Regions from separate parts of the Streptomyces sp. NPDC047049 genome, predicted to be linked through region 1. Evidence: riboswitches for the same ligand, from Rfam matches in the RefSeq annotation. Region 1 holds a riboswitch; the other holds the start of a gene.

What was found. A riboswitch is a leader RNA that binds a small molecule or an ion and turns the genes downstream of it on or off. The one in region 1 is predicted to bind S-adenosylmethionine.
Region 2: linked by a shared signal. The riboswitch ahead of ABZ851_RS34630 (aminotransferase class V-fold PLP-dependent enzyme) and the one ahead of thrC (threonine synthase) in region 1 are both predicted to bind S-adenosylmethionine.

What each region holds. Positions count from the first base shown of each region.
Region 1 covers NZ_JBEYVM010000012.1:149,521-156,844, reverse strand. Annotated here, with positions in the region: gene ABZ851_RS25055 (MoaD/ThiS family protein) at 170-448, opposite strand; gene thrC (threonine synthase) at 572-1,855, opposite strand; SAM riboswitch class I at 1,873-2,031, opposite strand; gene ABZ851_RS25045 (glucosyl-3-phosphoglycerate synthase) at 2,201-3,163, shown strand; gene ABZ851_RS25040 (hypothetical protein) at 3,409-4,020, shown strand; gene ABZ851_RS25035 (GntR family transcriptional regulator) at 4,151-4,906, opposite strand; gene ABZ851_RS25030 (hypothetical protein) at 5,074-5,421, shown strand; gene ABZ851_RS25025 (trehalose-6-phosphate synthase) at 5,497-6,942, shown strand; gene ABZ851_RS25020 (TetR/AcrR family transcriptional regulator) at 7,056-7,324, opposite strand, start outside.
Region 2 covers NZ_JBEYVM010000027.1:15,797-23,120, reverse strand. Annotated here, with positions in the region: gene ABZ851_RS34650 (methyltransferase domain-containing protein) at 1-1,026, shown strand, start outside; gene ABZ851_RS34645 (DUF397 domain-containing protein) at 1,081-1,284, opposite strand; gene ABZ851_RS34640 (helix-turn-helix transcriptional regulator) at 1,263-2,108, opposite strand; gene ABZ851_RS34635 (hypothetical protein) at 2,769-3,215, shown strand; gene ABZ851_RS34630 (aminotransferase class V-fold PLP-dependent enzyme) at 3,507-4,886, opposite strand; SAM riboswitch class IV at 5,068-5,185, opposite strand; gene trpD (anthranilate phosphoribosyltransferase) at 5,277-6,341, opposite strand; gene ABZ851_RS34620 (ubiquinol-cytochrome c reductase cytochrome b subunit) at 6,481-7,324, opposite strand, start outside.

The DNA of each region.
Region 1 (7,324 bases):
CCACACTTTGGGCACAACTGATCGCGATCTCATATGCGTTCGGCACACGCACGCGCTATAGCGGAGGGGTATCACCCCAATGGTATCTCCTTTCACAACATGGAATTGCCCCGTCCGCTTTCTGGCGGACGGGGCAATTCCGGTCAAGCAGGCCAAGAATTGGCGCAAATCAGCAGCCTCCGGCTACCGCCGGAATGATCGAGACGCCCGCACCGTCCGGGGTCGGCGTCTGAAGGCCCTGCTCGAAGCGCACGTCGTCGTCGTTGACGTAGACGTTCACGAAGCGGCGCAGCTTGCCGGCGTCGTCGAGCACCCGGGCGGCGATGCCCTGGTGGTTCTGCTCCAGGTCGGCGATCACCTCGGAGAGGGTCGCGCCCTCGGCGGCGACCTCGGCCTGGCCGCCGGTGTAGGTGCGGAGGATGGTGGGGATGCGGACCTTCACGCTCATGGTTCTGCCTTCCGGGTATTGCGGAGTACGAGTTCGGGGACGGTGGCGCGGCCTCGTGGCGGACGGGCCGGCGGCCTCGCGGCGGAGGTGGCGCGGCCCCGTGCGCGGACGGGGCCGGCGGCCTCAGCCGGCCAGGCCGGCCGCGCGGAACGCGTCCAGGTCCGGACGGATCGTGGCCGTGGGACCGGAGGTCGGGGCGACCGCGTCCAGCGTCTTGAGGCCGTCTCCGGTGTTCAGGACGACGGTGGTCAGGGACGGGTCGAGCACGCCGTCCTCGATCAGCTTCTTGGTCACGCCGACGGTCACGCCGCCCGCGGTCTCCGCGAAGATGCCTTCCGTCCTGGCCAGCAGCTTGATCGCGTCCACGATCTGCTCGTCGTTGACGTCCTCGACCGCGCCGCCCGTGCGGCGGGCGATGTCGAGCACGTACGGGCCGTCGGCCGGGTTGCCGATCGCCAGCGACTTGGCGATGGTCTTCGGCTTCTGCGGGCGGACCACGTCGTGCCCGTCCTTGAAGGCCGCGGACACCGGGGAGCAGCCCTCCGCCTGGGCGCCGAAGATCTTGTACGGCTTGTCCTCGACCAGGCCGAGGGCGATCAGCTCCTTGAGCCCCTTGTCGATCTTCGTGAGCTGCGAGCCGGACGCGATCGGGATGACGATCTGGTCCGGGAGCCGCCAGCCCAGCTGCTCGCAGATCTCGTACGCCAGGGTCTTGGAACCCTCGCCGTAGTAGGGGCGCAGATTGACGTTGACGAAGCCCCAGCCCTCGCCCAGCGGGTCGCCGATGAGCTCGGAGCAGAAGCGGTTGACGTCGTCGTAGTTGCCCTCGATGCCGACCAGGTCACCGCCGTAGACCGCGGCCATGACGACCTTGCCGGCCTCCAGGTCGTGCGGGATGAACACGCAGGACTTGAAGCCGGCCCGGCGCGCCGCGGCGCCGACCGCGCCGGCGAGGTTGCCGGTGGAGGAGCAGGAGAGGGTGGTGAAGCCGAAGGCGCGGGCGGCCTCGACGGCGATCGCCACGACGCGGTCCTTGAAGGAGTGCGTCGGGTTGCCCGAGTCGTCCTTGACGTACAGCCCGCCGGTGACGCCCAGCTCGGCGGCGAGCCGGTCGGCCTGGACGAGCTTGGTGAAGCCGGGGTTCAGGTTGGGCTTGTCGGCGACGTCGGCGGGGACGGGCAGCAGCGGGGCGTAGCGCCAGATGTTGTCCGGACCGGCCTCGATCTGCTTCTTCAGACCCTCGGGGTCGCCGCTCGGCAGGTCGTACGCGACTTCGAGCGGCCCGAAACAGTCCTGGCACGCGAAGATCGGGCCGAGCGGATTGCGCTGTCCGCACTCGCGGCAGGACAGCGCGACAGCGGGGCCCAGAGCGACGGTGGGGGTGTTTTCGGTGACTTGCACAGCCATGGAGGCGAGGCCCTTTCTCCTCATCTTCCTCGCGGCGAATCTCGCCACGAGACGGATTTGGCACCTTCCCTAGCCGGGAGCCTCGCGCGCGGGACGTCAGCGTCCTTGCGGCAAGACCGGCTGGAGGGTTGCCGGGGCTTCAACGGGCCGTATCCCTCTGCCCCTCTGGATGAGCGGTATGGCGCTGGGCCGAAACCCAGGCGTTTGTGGCGCGGACCCCGACATGCGACGGTCATCCGCGTTGTTCAAGACTGTAACCGACGGCACTGACGGTTGAGATAGTCGTCCGAACCGCGAGATGGATCACAAGGCCGCCGATCCGGCGGCGACCGAGGAGTCGTAGACGTGCTGGAAGAGGTGGAGCGCTGGCTGAGCAGCCGCTCCTGGTCCGCCGCGGACCGCCCGCTGGGGCAGCTGCTGGAGGCGAAGCACCAGTCGGGCCGCACGGTCAGTGTCGTCCTGCCGGCGCTCGATGAGGAGGCCACGGTCGGGGCGATCGTGGCGGTGATCCGCGCCGAGCTGATGACCGGGCCGGTCCCGCTCGTCGATGAGCTGATCGTGCTGGACTCCGGCTCCACCGACCGCACCGCCGAGGTCGCGGCGGCGGCCGGCGCCCGGGTGGTCCCCCGCGACAGCGTCCTGCCGCGGCTGCCGGCCCTCCCCGGCAAGGGCGAGGTGCTGTGGCGCTCCCTGCTGGCCACCACCGGCGACATCATCTGCTTCATCGATGCCGACCTGCGCGAATTCTCCGCCGCCTTCGTCTCCGGGATCGTCGGCCCGCTGCTGACCGAGCCGGACATCCAGTTCGTGAAGGCGATGTACGACCGCCCGCTGGAGACCGGCACCGAGGGCGCCGGCGCCGGCCAGGGCGGCCGGGTCACCGAGCTGGTCGCCCGCCCGCTGCTGAACCTGCACTGGCCGCAGCTGGCCGGCTTCGTCCAGCCGCTGGGCGGCGAGTACGCGGCCCGCCGCTCCCTCCTCGAACGCCTCCCCTTCCCCGTCGGCTACGGCGTCGAGCTCGGCCTGCTCGTCGACGCCCTGCACACCGTCGGCCTCGACGCCCTCGCCCAGGTCGACGTCGGCGTCCGCAAACACCGCCACCAGGACGGCCAGGCCCTCGGCCGGATGGCCGCCGCGATCTACCGCACCGCCCAGCTCCGCCTGGCCCGCGGCCACTTGGTGCGCCCCCGGCTCACCCAGTTCGACCGCGGCGCCGACGGCTTCGTCCCCCGTACGACGGACGTGGACACCGAGGAGCGTCCGCCGATGGCCGAGATCCCGGAGTACGCGGAGCGGCGGGCGGCGTGAGGGGCGGCGCCCCTCGGCCTCCCCGCGGCTGACAGGTGACGACGGACGGCATCCGAAGCCGCACCCCGGGCGTGTCGCCGGTGCCGACCCCAGCGCCCCCCTGACCTGGCGACCCCGGACGTCACGCGGCCCACCTCCCCCAACTCCCAGGAGGGAAACGCATATTCCCTTACCCGCGAGTAGTCGGACCGAGTAGGGTGACAGCGTTCTTGATCATTCCAGTCTGACCAGGGGGAAGTCTGTTCATGCGTATTTCTACGGGGAAGATCCTCACCGCCGTGACGGCAGTGGGGGTGCTGGCCACTGCGACGCCCGCTCAGGCGCAGTCGGCCGACTCGGCACAGCAGCCCGTGACCAAGGCTGCCGCCACCCACTCCGCGGGCACCAAGGTCGCGGCGGCGGGCCTGCGCAAGCTGTACGACGAGCGCTTCACCGTCAAGCCCAACAACGCGCACTACCCGGGCCTCAGGGTGAGCCCGGCCAAGGCGATGAAGTCGCTGAAGCACTGCTTCAACTGCACGTTCCCCGTCAAGGGGGCGCCCAAGAAGTTCCCGAAGGAGAACCAGCGCATCAACCTTGAGGCCTGCGCCGTCTTCTTCGCCTGCAAGGACGCTCCGGTGCGCTACCACGGCCTCGGCAACATGAAGAACGCCTGGTACTTCACCGCGGAGAAGGGCCACTTCGACGGCGCGGGCTCGAAGGTCTACTTCAACTTCTACACGGGCTCCAAGGGCTACCTGGAGCTCCATGTCGAGGGCTACGTCACCCACCCGAGCGTGCCCGACTCGCTCAACAAGCGCTTCGCCGTCGAGAAGTGGCAGAGCTTCGCCCACAACATGGGCGTCGAACTCGACTGATCCCCCCGCCCACCGCGGAGGACGCGCGTCACTACCGCTGCGCCCCCGGCCCCTGACCGGCCCGAACCGGTCAGGGGCCGGGGGCGCTCCCCGTTCCGGACTGGGCGGCGCAGCGTTTGCGGTCTGCGGCTCAGGCGTCGAAGTCGTACTCCAGCACGTAGGCGGACGAGTCGAGGATCATCTCGTTGACCTCGACGGTCCGTCCGTCGGCGGTCACGGCCGTGCGGCTGATGAGGATGACGGGCGTGCCCGCCGGAAGGTGCAGACGGGTGGCCTCCTCCGGCGCCGGCATGCGTGACCGCACCTCTTCCCTGAAGCGGGCGGGCCCCGCACCCAGCTCGGCGAGCCGCGCGTAGGTGCCGCCGGCCCCGGTATCCGGCTGGGTGATCGCCGATCCCGCGACAAGAGCAGCGGGGAGGGAGGAGGTGGACAGCAACACCGGCTTACCGTCGAGCACGAACCTGCGGCGCCGCACGATCACGGCGTCTCCCGGCGCCATGCCGAGCTGCGCCGCGACGGTTTCGGGCGCCGGCTCCTCGTCCACGGTGACCTCGTCGACCACCAGATCACGGTCCGGGACATCGGCCGACCAGACCGACCGCCCCTCACCCCATTGCTCCCGAGCCAGCCGCGGGACGCCACGGCGCCGGACCGGCTGGAACGCCCGCACGAAGACCCCGGCACCCTTGCGGGCCTCGGCAAGCCCCTCCGAGGTGAGCACACCGAGCGCCTGCCGGGCCGTCATCCGCGCCACGCCGTGCCGGTCCATCAACTCGTTCTCCCCGGGCAGCCGGTCTCCGGGCCGGAACTCCCCCTCCGCAATCGCCCGCTTCAGAGCGTCGGCGATCCGGCGGTATTTGGGCGACGAGCTCTCCTGTGCAGCCATCGCGACGCATCCCTCCTGGCGATCTCTAGACATCCTAGAGATCCGTTCGAGTGCCACAGCGTCACCACCTACCTCAACGTCAACCTCTCTAGAGAAGTAGTTGACGCTATGCAGTCATCCCGATTCAATATGTAGCGATCCAACTTCTCTAGAGAACTGGAGTCGCCGTGACGCCTCCTGCGCGCCCACGCCTGCTTCCCTGGTCGAGTCCGGAGGGGAAGCCGTGCTACCTGCTCTCCGACGGGGACGGCCCGGTCACCCGGCAAGCGGACACCGTTGAACGCGCCCAGCTCGCATCCGGTGAGGTCCTTCTGGGGCACGCCCGCGCCCTCCTCCGCGACAACGGGACCACCAAGCCCGAACTACGCTTTCTGGTCGGTTGCTTGACGGGCGCGCTCGGCGACACGCTGCGCATCTCCCGCAGCCGGGGCGACCGTCTCGGCTGCAGGCATCCGGAACCCGCGGAAGATGAAGCGGCGTCGTCCCAGGACGCGTTCCGGCCGGGCGGCGGCTGAGGAGTGGTCACCCGGCCGCGTCTCTTGGCCGCTTCCGTACGTTTGCGCGGATCTGTGGCGGGTTACTGTCGCGACATGGTGTCCGAGCGCAGTGCAGCTGCCCCTGTGGGGGCCGAGGTTCTTGTTGCGTCCAATCGCGGGCCGGTCTCGTACGGCCTGGCGGAGGACGGCACGCTCACCGCCAAGCGGGGCGGGGGCGGGCTGGTGTCCGGGCTGTCGGCCATCGGACCCGACGTCAATGCAGTGTGGGTGTGTGCGGCGCTCGGTGACGGGGACCGGGAGACCGTGCGGCGGACGGGTGGTGCGCTGGAGCCGGGGGACACCGGCGGGCAGCGGGTGCGGATGCTGGACATTCCGGCCGAGGCGCATGCCGCCGCCTACAACGGCATCGCGAACTCCGTGCTGTGGTTCGTCCACCACATGCTGTACCAGACGCCGCTGGAGCCGGCCTTCGACGCGGAGTTCCGAGCGCAGTGGGCGTCGTACGAGGCCTACAACCGCGCCTTCGCGCAGGCGCTCGCCGACGAGGCCGCCGAGGGGGCGGCGGTGCTGGTGCAGGACTACCACCTTTCCCTGGTCCCGGGGATGCTCCGGGCACTGCGGCCCGACGTACGGATCGCCCATTTCTCGCACACCCCATGGGCGCCGCCGGAGTACTTCCGGATGCTGCCGGACGACATCGCCGAGCAGTTGTTGCGGGGGATGCTGGGCGCCGACCGGCTGGGGTTCCTCACCCACCGCTGGGCGAACGCGTTCCGCGCCTGCTGCGCCGAGGTGACCGGCGGCACCGAGAACACCCGGATCGGTGTGCACGGGCTCGGAGCGGACGCCGACTTCCTGCGCGAGCGCTCGCAGCGGGCGGACGTCGACGAGCGGATGGCCGCCCTGCGGGAGCAGATCGGCACCGGGCCCGACGGGACGGCGCGCAAGACCATCGTCCGGGTGGACCGGACGGAGCTGTCGAAGAACATCGTGCGGGGGCTGCTCGCCTACCGCGAGCTCCTGGCCGGGCACCCGTCATGGCACGAGCGTGTCGTGCATGTCGCCTTCGCCTATCCCTCACGCCAGGACCTGGCCGTCTACCGGGAGTACACGGCGCAGGTCGGACGGCTCGCCGAGGAGATCAACGCCGAGTACGGCACGGAGAGTTGGCAGCCGGTCGAGCTGCATGTGAAGGATGACTTCGCGCGCTCGCTGGCCGCGTACCGGCTGGCGGACGTGGCGCTGGTCAACCCGATCCGGGACGGGATGAACCTGGTCGCGAAGGAGATCCCGGTGGTCTCCGACCAGGGCTGTGTGCTGGTGCTCTCCCGGGAGGCCGGGGCGCACGAGGAGCTGGGCAAGGACGCCCTGACGGTCAATCCGTACGACGTCAGCGACACCGCGCGGGTGCTGCACGAGGCGCTGACGATGGCGGCCGGGGAACGCGGCGAGCGCACGGCGCGGCTGGCCGCTGCCGCCACGGCGCTGCCGCCGGCGCAGTGGTTCCTGGAGCAGTTGCAGGCGTTGCGGGCGCTGTAGGGAGAGCCCCCGGCAGGCGGCAGCCGGACGCGCCGCGCCGGCGTGTCCGGCGCGGCGCCGCTTGGTCCCGGCCAGGGGCCTCCCTTGGCTCCGGCCAGGGGCCCGGAAGGGGATCACGCGTCAGGGTTGCCGTGCGGGGCGTCGAGGATGATGTCGGCGGCGCGGGCGATGACCGGGGCGCGGGTGCTGCCGGGGTGGTCGGCGGCGAGGAAGTGACTGCCGATGGCCGCGCAGAAGGCGAGCAGGGCGCGGGCCTCGACCTCCTCGGGGTCGGCGCAGAAGGTGCCGATCGCGTCGCGGGCCAGCTGCATGCGCTTGTTGTCCACGCGGCGCAGGCGGTCGGCGACGGCGTGGTCACGGCGGGCCCATTCGCGGACGGCCA
Region 2 (7,324 bases), on a different contig from region 1:
TGGGCACCGACGGTCGCCGCCGTCGACCGCGCGCACTTCGTCCCGGACACCTTCGAGGTGGCCGACCGCACGGTCTCCCGCTCCGCGGACGAGGCCGAGTGGCGCCGGATGGTCTACGCCGACCTGCCCCTGATCACCCAGCACAACGACGGCCGGCGCGCGGCGGACGAGGTGGCCTTCCCCACCTGCTCGACCTCCATGCCCTCCCTCATGCTGGCGATGGCCGCGGTCGTCCGGGACGGCGACGCGGTCCTGGAGGTCGGCACCGGCACCGGCTACCACGCCGCCTGGCTCGCCCACCGGCTCGGCGGGGACCGGACGACCACGATCGAGACCGACAAGGCCCTGCACGACATCGCCCGGGACAACCTCGCCCGGGCGGGCCTGCACCCCCACACGGAGTGCGGCGACGGCCTGGCGGGCGTCCCCGCGCGGGCCCCCTTCGACCGGATCATCGCGACCTGCACGGTCCGCGACATCCCCTACGCCTGGGTGGCACAGACCGCACCGGGCGGCACGATCCTCACCCCGTGGGGCTCGTCGTTCCACTCCTACTCGTTCGCCACCCTGACCGTCCGCGACGGCCGGGCCACCGGCGTCTTCTCCGGCCGCCCGGCCTTCATGTGGGCCCGCCAGCAGCGCCGCTCCTACGGCCGCATCCGCGACTGGTACCACGGCGAGGAGGGCGACCACTCCACGACCACGCTCGACCCCCGGGTACTGGAGTACGACTCCCACGCCCGCTTCGCCGTCGGCCTCCGGGTACGCGACGCCTGGCCCCTGCTGTGCCACGCCGACGACGGCAGCGACGAGGCCACGTACTGGCTCTTCGACGACGCCCGCACCTCATGGGCCACCGCCGAATACGTCCCCGGCCGTGCGTCGTACGACATCGAACAACACGGCCCCCGCCGCCTGTGGGACGAGGCCGAATCCGCCTACCGCACCTGGCACTCCCAGGGCAGCCCGCCCCGGGACCGCTACCGCATCACCGTCACCGCCGACGGGCAGCGCGTGTCCCTGTGACCGGCCCGGGACGGTCCGTCCCGGCGACGCGCCGGGACGGACCGAAGTGCGTCTCTAGTCCCGGTCCTTGAGGGAGTCCACGAAGGTGTTCCAGGCCGCGCGGGGGATGAGGAGCGCGGGGCCGTGCGGGTTCTTGCTGTCCCGTACGGGGACGAGGCCGGGGAAGCCGTCGGCGATCTCGACGCAGCTCCCGCCGTTGGGATTGCTGTAGCTGCTCTTGCGCCAGCGGGCGGTGCTCAGCTCGGGGGTGTGTCGCATGGTGTGTGGTCCTCCATTACCTTCCGGATCAGCTCTGCCGACTCCGCCAGTGAGAGCGAGTTCGCGCGCAGCACTTCGTACTTGCGCCGCCACTTCTTCACGGCTTCCGGATCCTCGTAGAGGTGCGCGACATCGTTGCCCTCTTCGTAGGCCACGGACGACCCGTCGGGAAGCGTCAGCAGATTCAGAGCGCTGCCCATCAGCGGGTGAAGACCCGAACTGAACGGCATCACCTGGACCTTACTGTCCGGAGTATCCACCTGTTCGAGCAGCCAGGCCAGTTGTTTATACGTGGCCTCTCTGCTCCCCATCTGCCGTCGCAGCACGGCCTCGTCGATGATCGCCCACCGGTACGGCGGCGAGTCCGAGCGCTGACGGTCCTGCCGGGAAATCCGGGCGTTGACGCGCTCCTCCACCTGTTCCTCGGAGAGATTGTCCAGGCAGCCCACGAACGCCCGCGCGTACTGCCTGGTCTGCAGCAATCCAGGCACGGCCTGCGGTTCAAAGACCTCGATCACCTCGGCACGTGCCTCGAAGTCCATGAAGCGCCGGTACTGATCCGGGTGCGCCTCCCTCTTCGCCAACTGGTACAGGCCGTGGAAGTGCTCCTCCGTGCCGAATGCCGCGTCGAGTGCGGCGGGTAGTTCCGGGGGTGGCATCAGCTCCGCCGCCTCGACGCGCGCCAGCGTGCTCTTGCCGAAGTTGACGATCTCCGCCAACTGCACCAGCGACAGCTTCGCGCGCTCGCGGTGGCGGCGCTGTTCGGCTCCGAAGAAGTGGCGTGCGGACAGGTACGGGGTCAGTTCCTTCGACGTGAACTTCATATCCGTCAGCTCTCGGTCGTCCCAGCTCAACAGGCGGACGAGACACCTGCGTTGAGGCCATGTCCCACAGGGTGGCGATGGCGATACACACGGTAGTGAGCGGTGCCGATGCGAAGGAAGCGAGTCATATGTACGAGAGTTCGCCGTCACGGTGTTCGCCCCCGCGGCTGCTGCCGTGGACCAGACCGGACGGTGGCCCGTGCTACCTGAGCACGGACAACCCCGACAGCCCCCTGTCCCTGCTGGCCGACCAGGCCGAGGACGACCTGATCGCCGCCGCCGAGGCACTGCTGGACGAGACCGGGCCCCTGCCCGCCGTACGGGGCACTGATATCCCGGAGCTGTGCCGGACGGCCGCCGCACTCCACCAGGCGCTGCGGGGCGTATTACGGATCGCCGTCAGCCGGGGCGACCGCCTGCCGGAGCCGTGCGATCACGGGGAGACCAGATTGTGCGAGGGCCGGACCTGCTGCCGGGCCTGCCGTCAGCGCAGATCTATCTCCAGAGCGGTCCGTGACGATCCGTCTGAGGGCCGGGCGGCACACGCAATTGGCGGCACACGGGGCGGCAGGGCACGCATTTGGCGGCGCATCTCTCGCCGACCCCGGAGGCCGGTGGTTTCGTGGCGGGTGGAGCTGGACCGACGAAAGGTGAGCAACCGTGCCGTCCGCGCTGGCCCGCAGGGCCACCCCCGTCATCGCGCTCGGGCTGGGCCTCGCCCTGGCTCTCGCGGTGCCGCCGCCCGCCCTCGCTTCCCCGGGAGACGTCCGGGTCCGCGTCGGCGTCACCGGCGGCCCCTACACCGCCAGCGTAGGACTCGTCATCACGGGACCGCGCACACTCCTGGGCGGTTTCTACTGCGCCGCCGACGGCCTCTCGCCCACGCCCCTCACGGCCCTGGTCGACGCCGATGAGCAGTACGGCCTCGGCGGCGTCAAGGCGCGCTGGGACACCAAAGCCCAGGATTTCGTCGTCACCGAGATCCACGGCGACGTCGCCGAGGGCAAGAAGAAGTGGAACGCGTACGTGAACGAGGAAAAGATCAAGAAGGGCCCCTGCCATACCGCCATCAAGGGCGGCGACAAGGTCCGCTGGACCCTGGAGTAGCCACGGGAATCCGCCAAGCAGGTACGCACGGCGGCCGGGCCCGGGCAGACGGCCCGCCCCCACCCCCGGAAACACACTCCCCCACGGGAGGGGACGGGCCGGAGGGGCCGGTGTGTGGGACGTAAAGCGAAGCAGTCCCACACACCGGCCCCTCCGGCCCGTCACCGCACCCACAGCCCCGCGCAGCGGACCCGCCCCGCCCGCCGCCAGGCGCAGGCGAAACGGCGGGAAAGCTAAAAACGGGCGAAGGCAAAGCGCAGCGAAACGGTGGGAAAGACAAAAACGTGGGGATCAAACCGCGCTACGCGCGGGAACGCAACGGCCGTCCTCCGTCTGGTAGTTCCAGCGGGCGCCGTTCGTGACCAGTTCCTTGACCGCTCGGAGAAAGCGGTCGACGTGCTCGTCCGGCGTGCCGACGCCCACGCTGACGCGGATGGCGTTCAGGGAGCGCTCGCCGGGGGCCGCCTCCGGGGCGCCGCACTCTCCCGGGTCCTGCGGTTCGCTGCCCAGGAGGGTGCGGACGAGGGGGTGGGCGCAGAACAGGCCGTCACGGACGCCGATGCCGTACTCCGCCGAGAGTGCCGCGGCGAAGTGCGAGCTGTTCCAGCCCTCGACGACGAAGGAGAAGACGCCCACCCGCGCCGCGTCCTCGCCGAAGAGCGAGAGCAGGTTCACCTCGGGCACCTCGGCCAGGCCCGCCCGCACCCGGGCGATCAGCGTCTGCTCGCGGGCGGCCAGGTCCTCGAAACCGGCCTCGGTCAGGGCCTGGCAGGCCGAGGCGATGGCGTAGGCGCCGATGACGTTGGGCGAACCGGCCTCGTGACGGGCGGCGGTGGAGTGCCACTCGACGTCGACTCCGCCGTCCGTGCGCCGGGAGACCTTGCGGCTGGCGCCGCCGCCGGCCAGATACGGGGCGGCGGCCTGCAGCCAGTCCGCGCGGCCGGCCAGGACACCGGCGCCGAACGGCGCGTACAGCTTGTGCCCGGAGAAGGCGACCCAGTCGACGTCCAGCTCCGCGATGTCCACGGGGTGGTGCGGGACGAGCTGCGCCGCGTCCAGCACGATGCGCGCGCCGTGCGCATGCGCGGCGGCCGCCAGCTCCCGCACCGGCCACAGCTCACCGGTCACGTTGGAAGCACCGGTCACACAGACCAGCGCCGGCCCGTAGGGATCGCGCTCGGCCAGCGCCTTCTCCAGGGTGTCCACCGCCTGCTGCGGGGTGCGGGGCGCGTTGAGGTAGGTCACGGTGACGTCCGCACGCTGCTCCCACGGCAGCAGCGAGGCGTGGTGCTCGGTCTCGAAGACGAAGACCCGGGTGTCCTGCGGGAGGACGGAGGCGAGCAGGTTGAGGGAGTCCGTGGTCGAACGGGTGAAGACCACCTGGTCCTCGGCTCCACAGCCCAGGAACTCCGCGATGGTCCGGCGGCTGTTCTCGAAGAGGTCGGTGGAGAGCTGCGAGAGGTACCCGGCGCCGCGGTGCACGCTGCCGTAGTAGGGGGCGTAGGCCGCCACGTCGTCCCAGACCCGCTGCAGTGCGGGGGCGCTGGCGGCGTAGTCCAGCGCGGCGTAGTCGACCTCGCCGCCGGTCACCAGCGGGACGCGGACGTCCCGGCCGAGGACGGGCAGCGGGGCACAGACGGAGCGGTCGGCGGCAACGGCGGAAACGGACATGGCGAACTCCCGTAAGAAGCAAGTGAATTCGCTGCGGGGCGGAGCGCGTCGGGGTGCGCACAGCGCACGGCAGGGCGCCGCAGCGGAAAGAAAAAGGGGATGCGGAAAAGGGGCCGTCGAGCCCTATCGCATTCGCTGATTCACGGAAGTTCTCCCTCGGGGACCAGGATCCCTGGCGAGGGATCCGCGCTTGCCGCAGACCTCGCTGCCTACGGCCTGGTCATCACCCGGGGCACCCCGCCACGGAAGGAGGGTTGCCGGACAGCGGGCCGGGGCCTGCATCGCTGTCACTCGTGACCTGCGCAGAATCATGCCATACGGGCAACATCACGCAAGCCCCGGTCCGTATACCGGACCGGGGCTTGCGTCACACGCCGCGTCACCGGGCGCTCAGGTGTTGCTGGCGGTCACCCAGCGCTCCAGGGCCTGCCGGGCCGCCCCCGAGTCGATCGCGGCGGCGGCCCTGTCGATACCGGCCCGGATCTGCTGGGCCAGCGGGGCGTCGGAGGGCTCCAGCGCGACCAGCGCCGCCGCGGAGTTCAGCAGCACCGCATCGCGCACCGGACCGGTCTCCCCGTCCAGCAGCCGGTGGGCCACCTCCGCGTTGTACGACGCGTCGGCGCCGCGCAGCGCCTCCACCGGCACCAGGCCGATGCCCACGTCGCGCGGGTCGAAGGCCTCCTCGCGCACCGTGCCGTCCCGGACGATCCAGACCCGGGAGGTCGCGGTGGTGGTCAGCTCGTCCAGGCCGTCGTCGCCGCGGAAGACCAGCGCCGACGAGCCGCGCTCGGCGAGCACCCCGGCGAGGATCGGCGCCATCCGGGCGTCCGCGACGCCGGTCGCCTGGGCGCGGACCTTCGCGGGGTTGGTCAGCGGGCCCAGCACGTTGAACGTGGTGCGGATGCCGAGCTGGGCCCGGGCGTTGGCGACGTGCCGCAGCGAGGGGTGGAACTTCACCGCGAAGCAGAAGGTGATGCCCGCTTCCCGGGCGACCTCGGTGACCCGCCGGGGGGTGAGGTCGAGGTTGACGCCGAGCTTTTCCAGCACGTCGGAGGCGCCGCTGGCCGAGGACGCCGCGCGGTTGCCGTGCTTGACGACCTTGGCGCCGGTGCCGGCCACCACGATCGAGGACATCGTGGAGATGTTGACCGTCTTGGCGCCGTCGCCGCCGGTGCCGACGATGTCCACGCTCGGTCCCGGCACCTCGATCAGCCGGGCGTGCTCGTACATGGCCCGGACGAGCCCGGAGATCTCGGCGACGGTCTCGCCCTTTGCCCGCAGCGCCACCGCGAAGCCGGCGATCTGGGCATCGCTGGCATCGCCCCGCATGATCCGGTCCATCGCCCATGCGGTGTCCTCCGCGGCGAGGTCCCGGCCGTCGAGCAGGGCGTTGAGGATGCCCGGCCAGGTGTGGGCCGCCACGCTGTCGCCGCCGAGGGGGGTCGCAACGTTCATGGTCCACACTCCTGATTTGTGTCCTGCTTGTGCGTTCACCCTATCGAGCCGCCGGGCAGGCCGGAGGGCCCCGTCCGGTCATCGGACGGGGCCCTCTGGGTGGCGTGCTCCTACGGTGCGCCATGAGGCGCCGCGGTGATCAGTGGTGGCCGTGGCCGCTGGTGATCTCCTTGTACTCCTCGACCGTGGGCTTGGCGATGACGCTGTCCTCGCCGTAGTAGCTCTTGGAGAGCTTGGCCCGCAGCTTCTGCGAGCGCGACACCTTGCGTGCCACACCGTTCTCGTCGACCTCGGGGCCGAGCTCGATCGGCGCGGGCTGCTCGTGCTGGGTGAGCACGTGCAGCTGCTCCTGGTCGAGCGGCTCGTGGACCTCGATGAACTCACCGTGCGGCAGGCGCTTGATGATGCCGGACTCGCGGCCGTGCAGCACCTTGTCCTTGTCGCGGCGCTGCAGACCCAGGCAGATCCGCTTGGTGGCGATGAAGGCCAGCACCGGCCCGACGAAGAACGCGATCCGGACGAACCAGGTGATCGAGTTGATCGACAGGTGGAAGTGGGTGGCCCACAGGTCGTTGCCGCCACCGATCAGCATCACGAAGTACGCGACCAGCCAGGCGACACCGAAGCCGGTACGGGTCGGGACGTTGCGCGGGCGGTCCAGGATGTGGTGCTCGCGCTTGTCGCCGCGGACCCAGGACTCGACGAACGGGTAGACCGCGATCGCGACCAGGACCAGCGGGAAGACCAGGATCGGGACGAGCACGCCCAGGTTGAGGGTGTGGCCCCAGAAGTTCCACTCCCAGCCCGGCATGACACGCACCAGACCCTCGGCGAAGCCCATGTACCAGTCGGGCTGGGCGCCGGTGGACACCTGGTCGGGGCGGTACGGGCCGATGGCCCACACCGGGTTGATGCTGGCGATCGCGGCGATGGCGGCGATCACACCGAAGACCAGGAAGAAGAAGCCTCCGGCCTTGGCCATG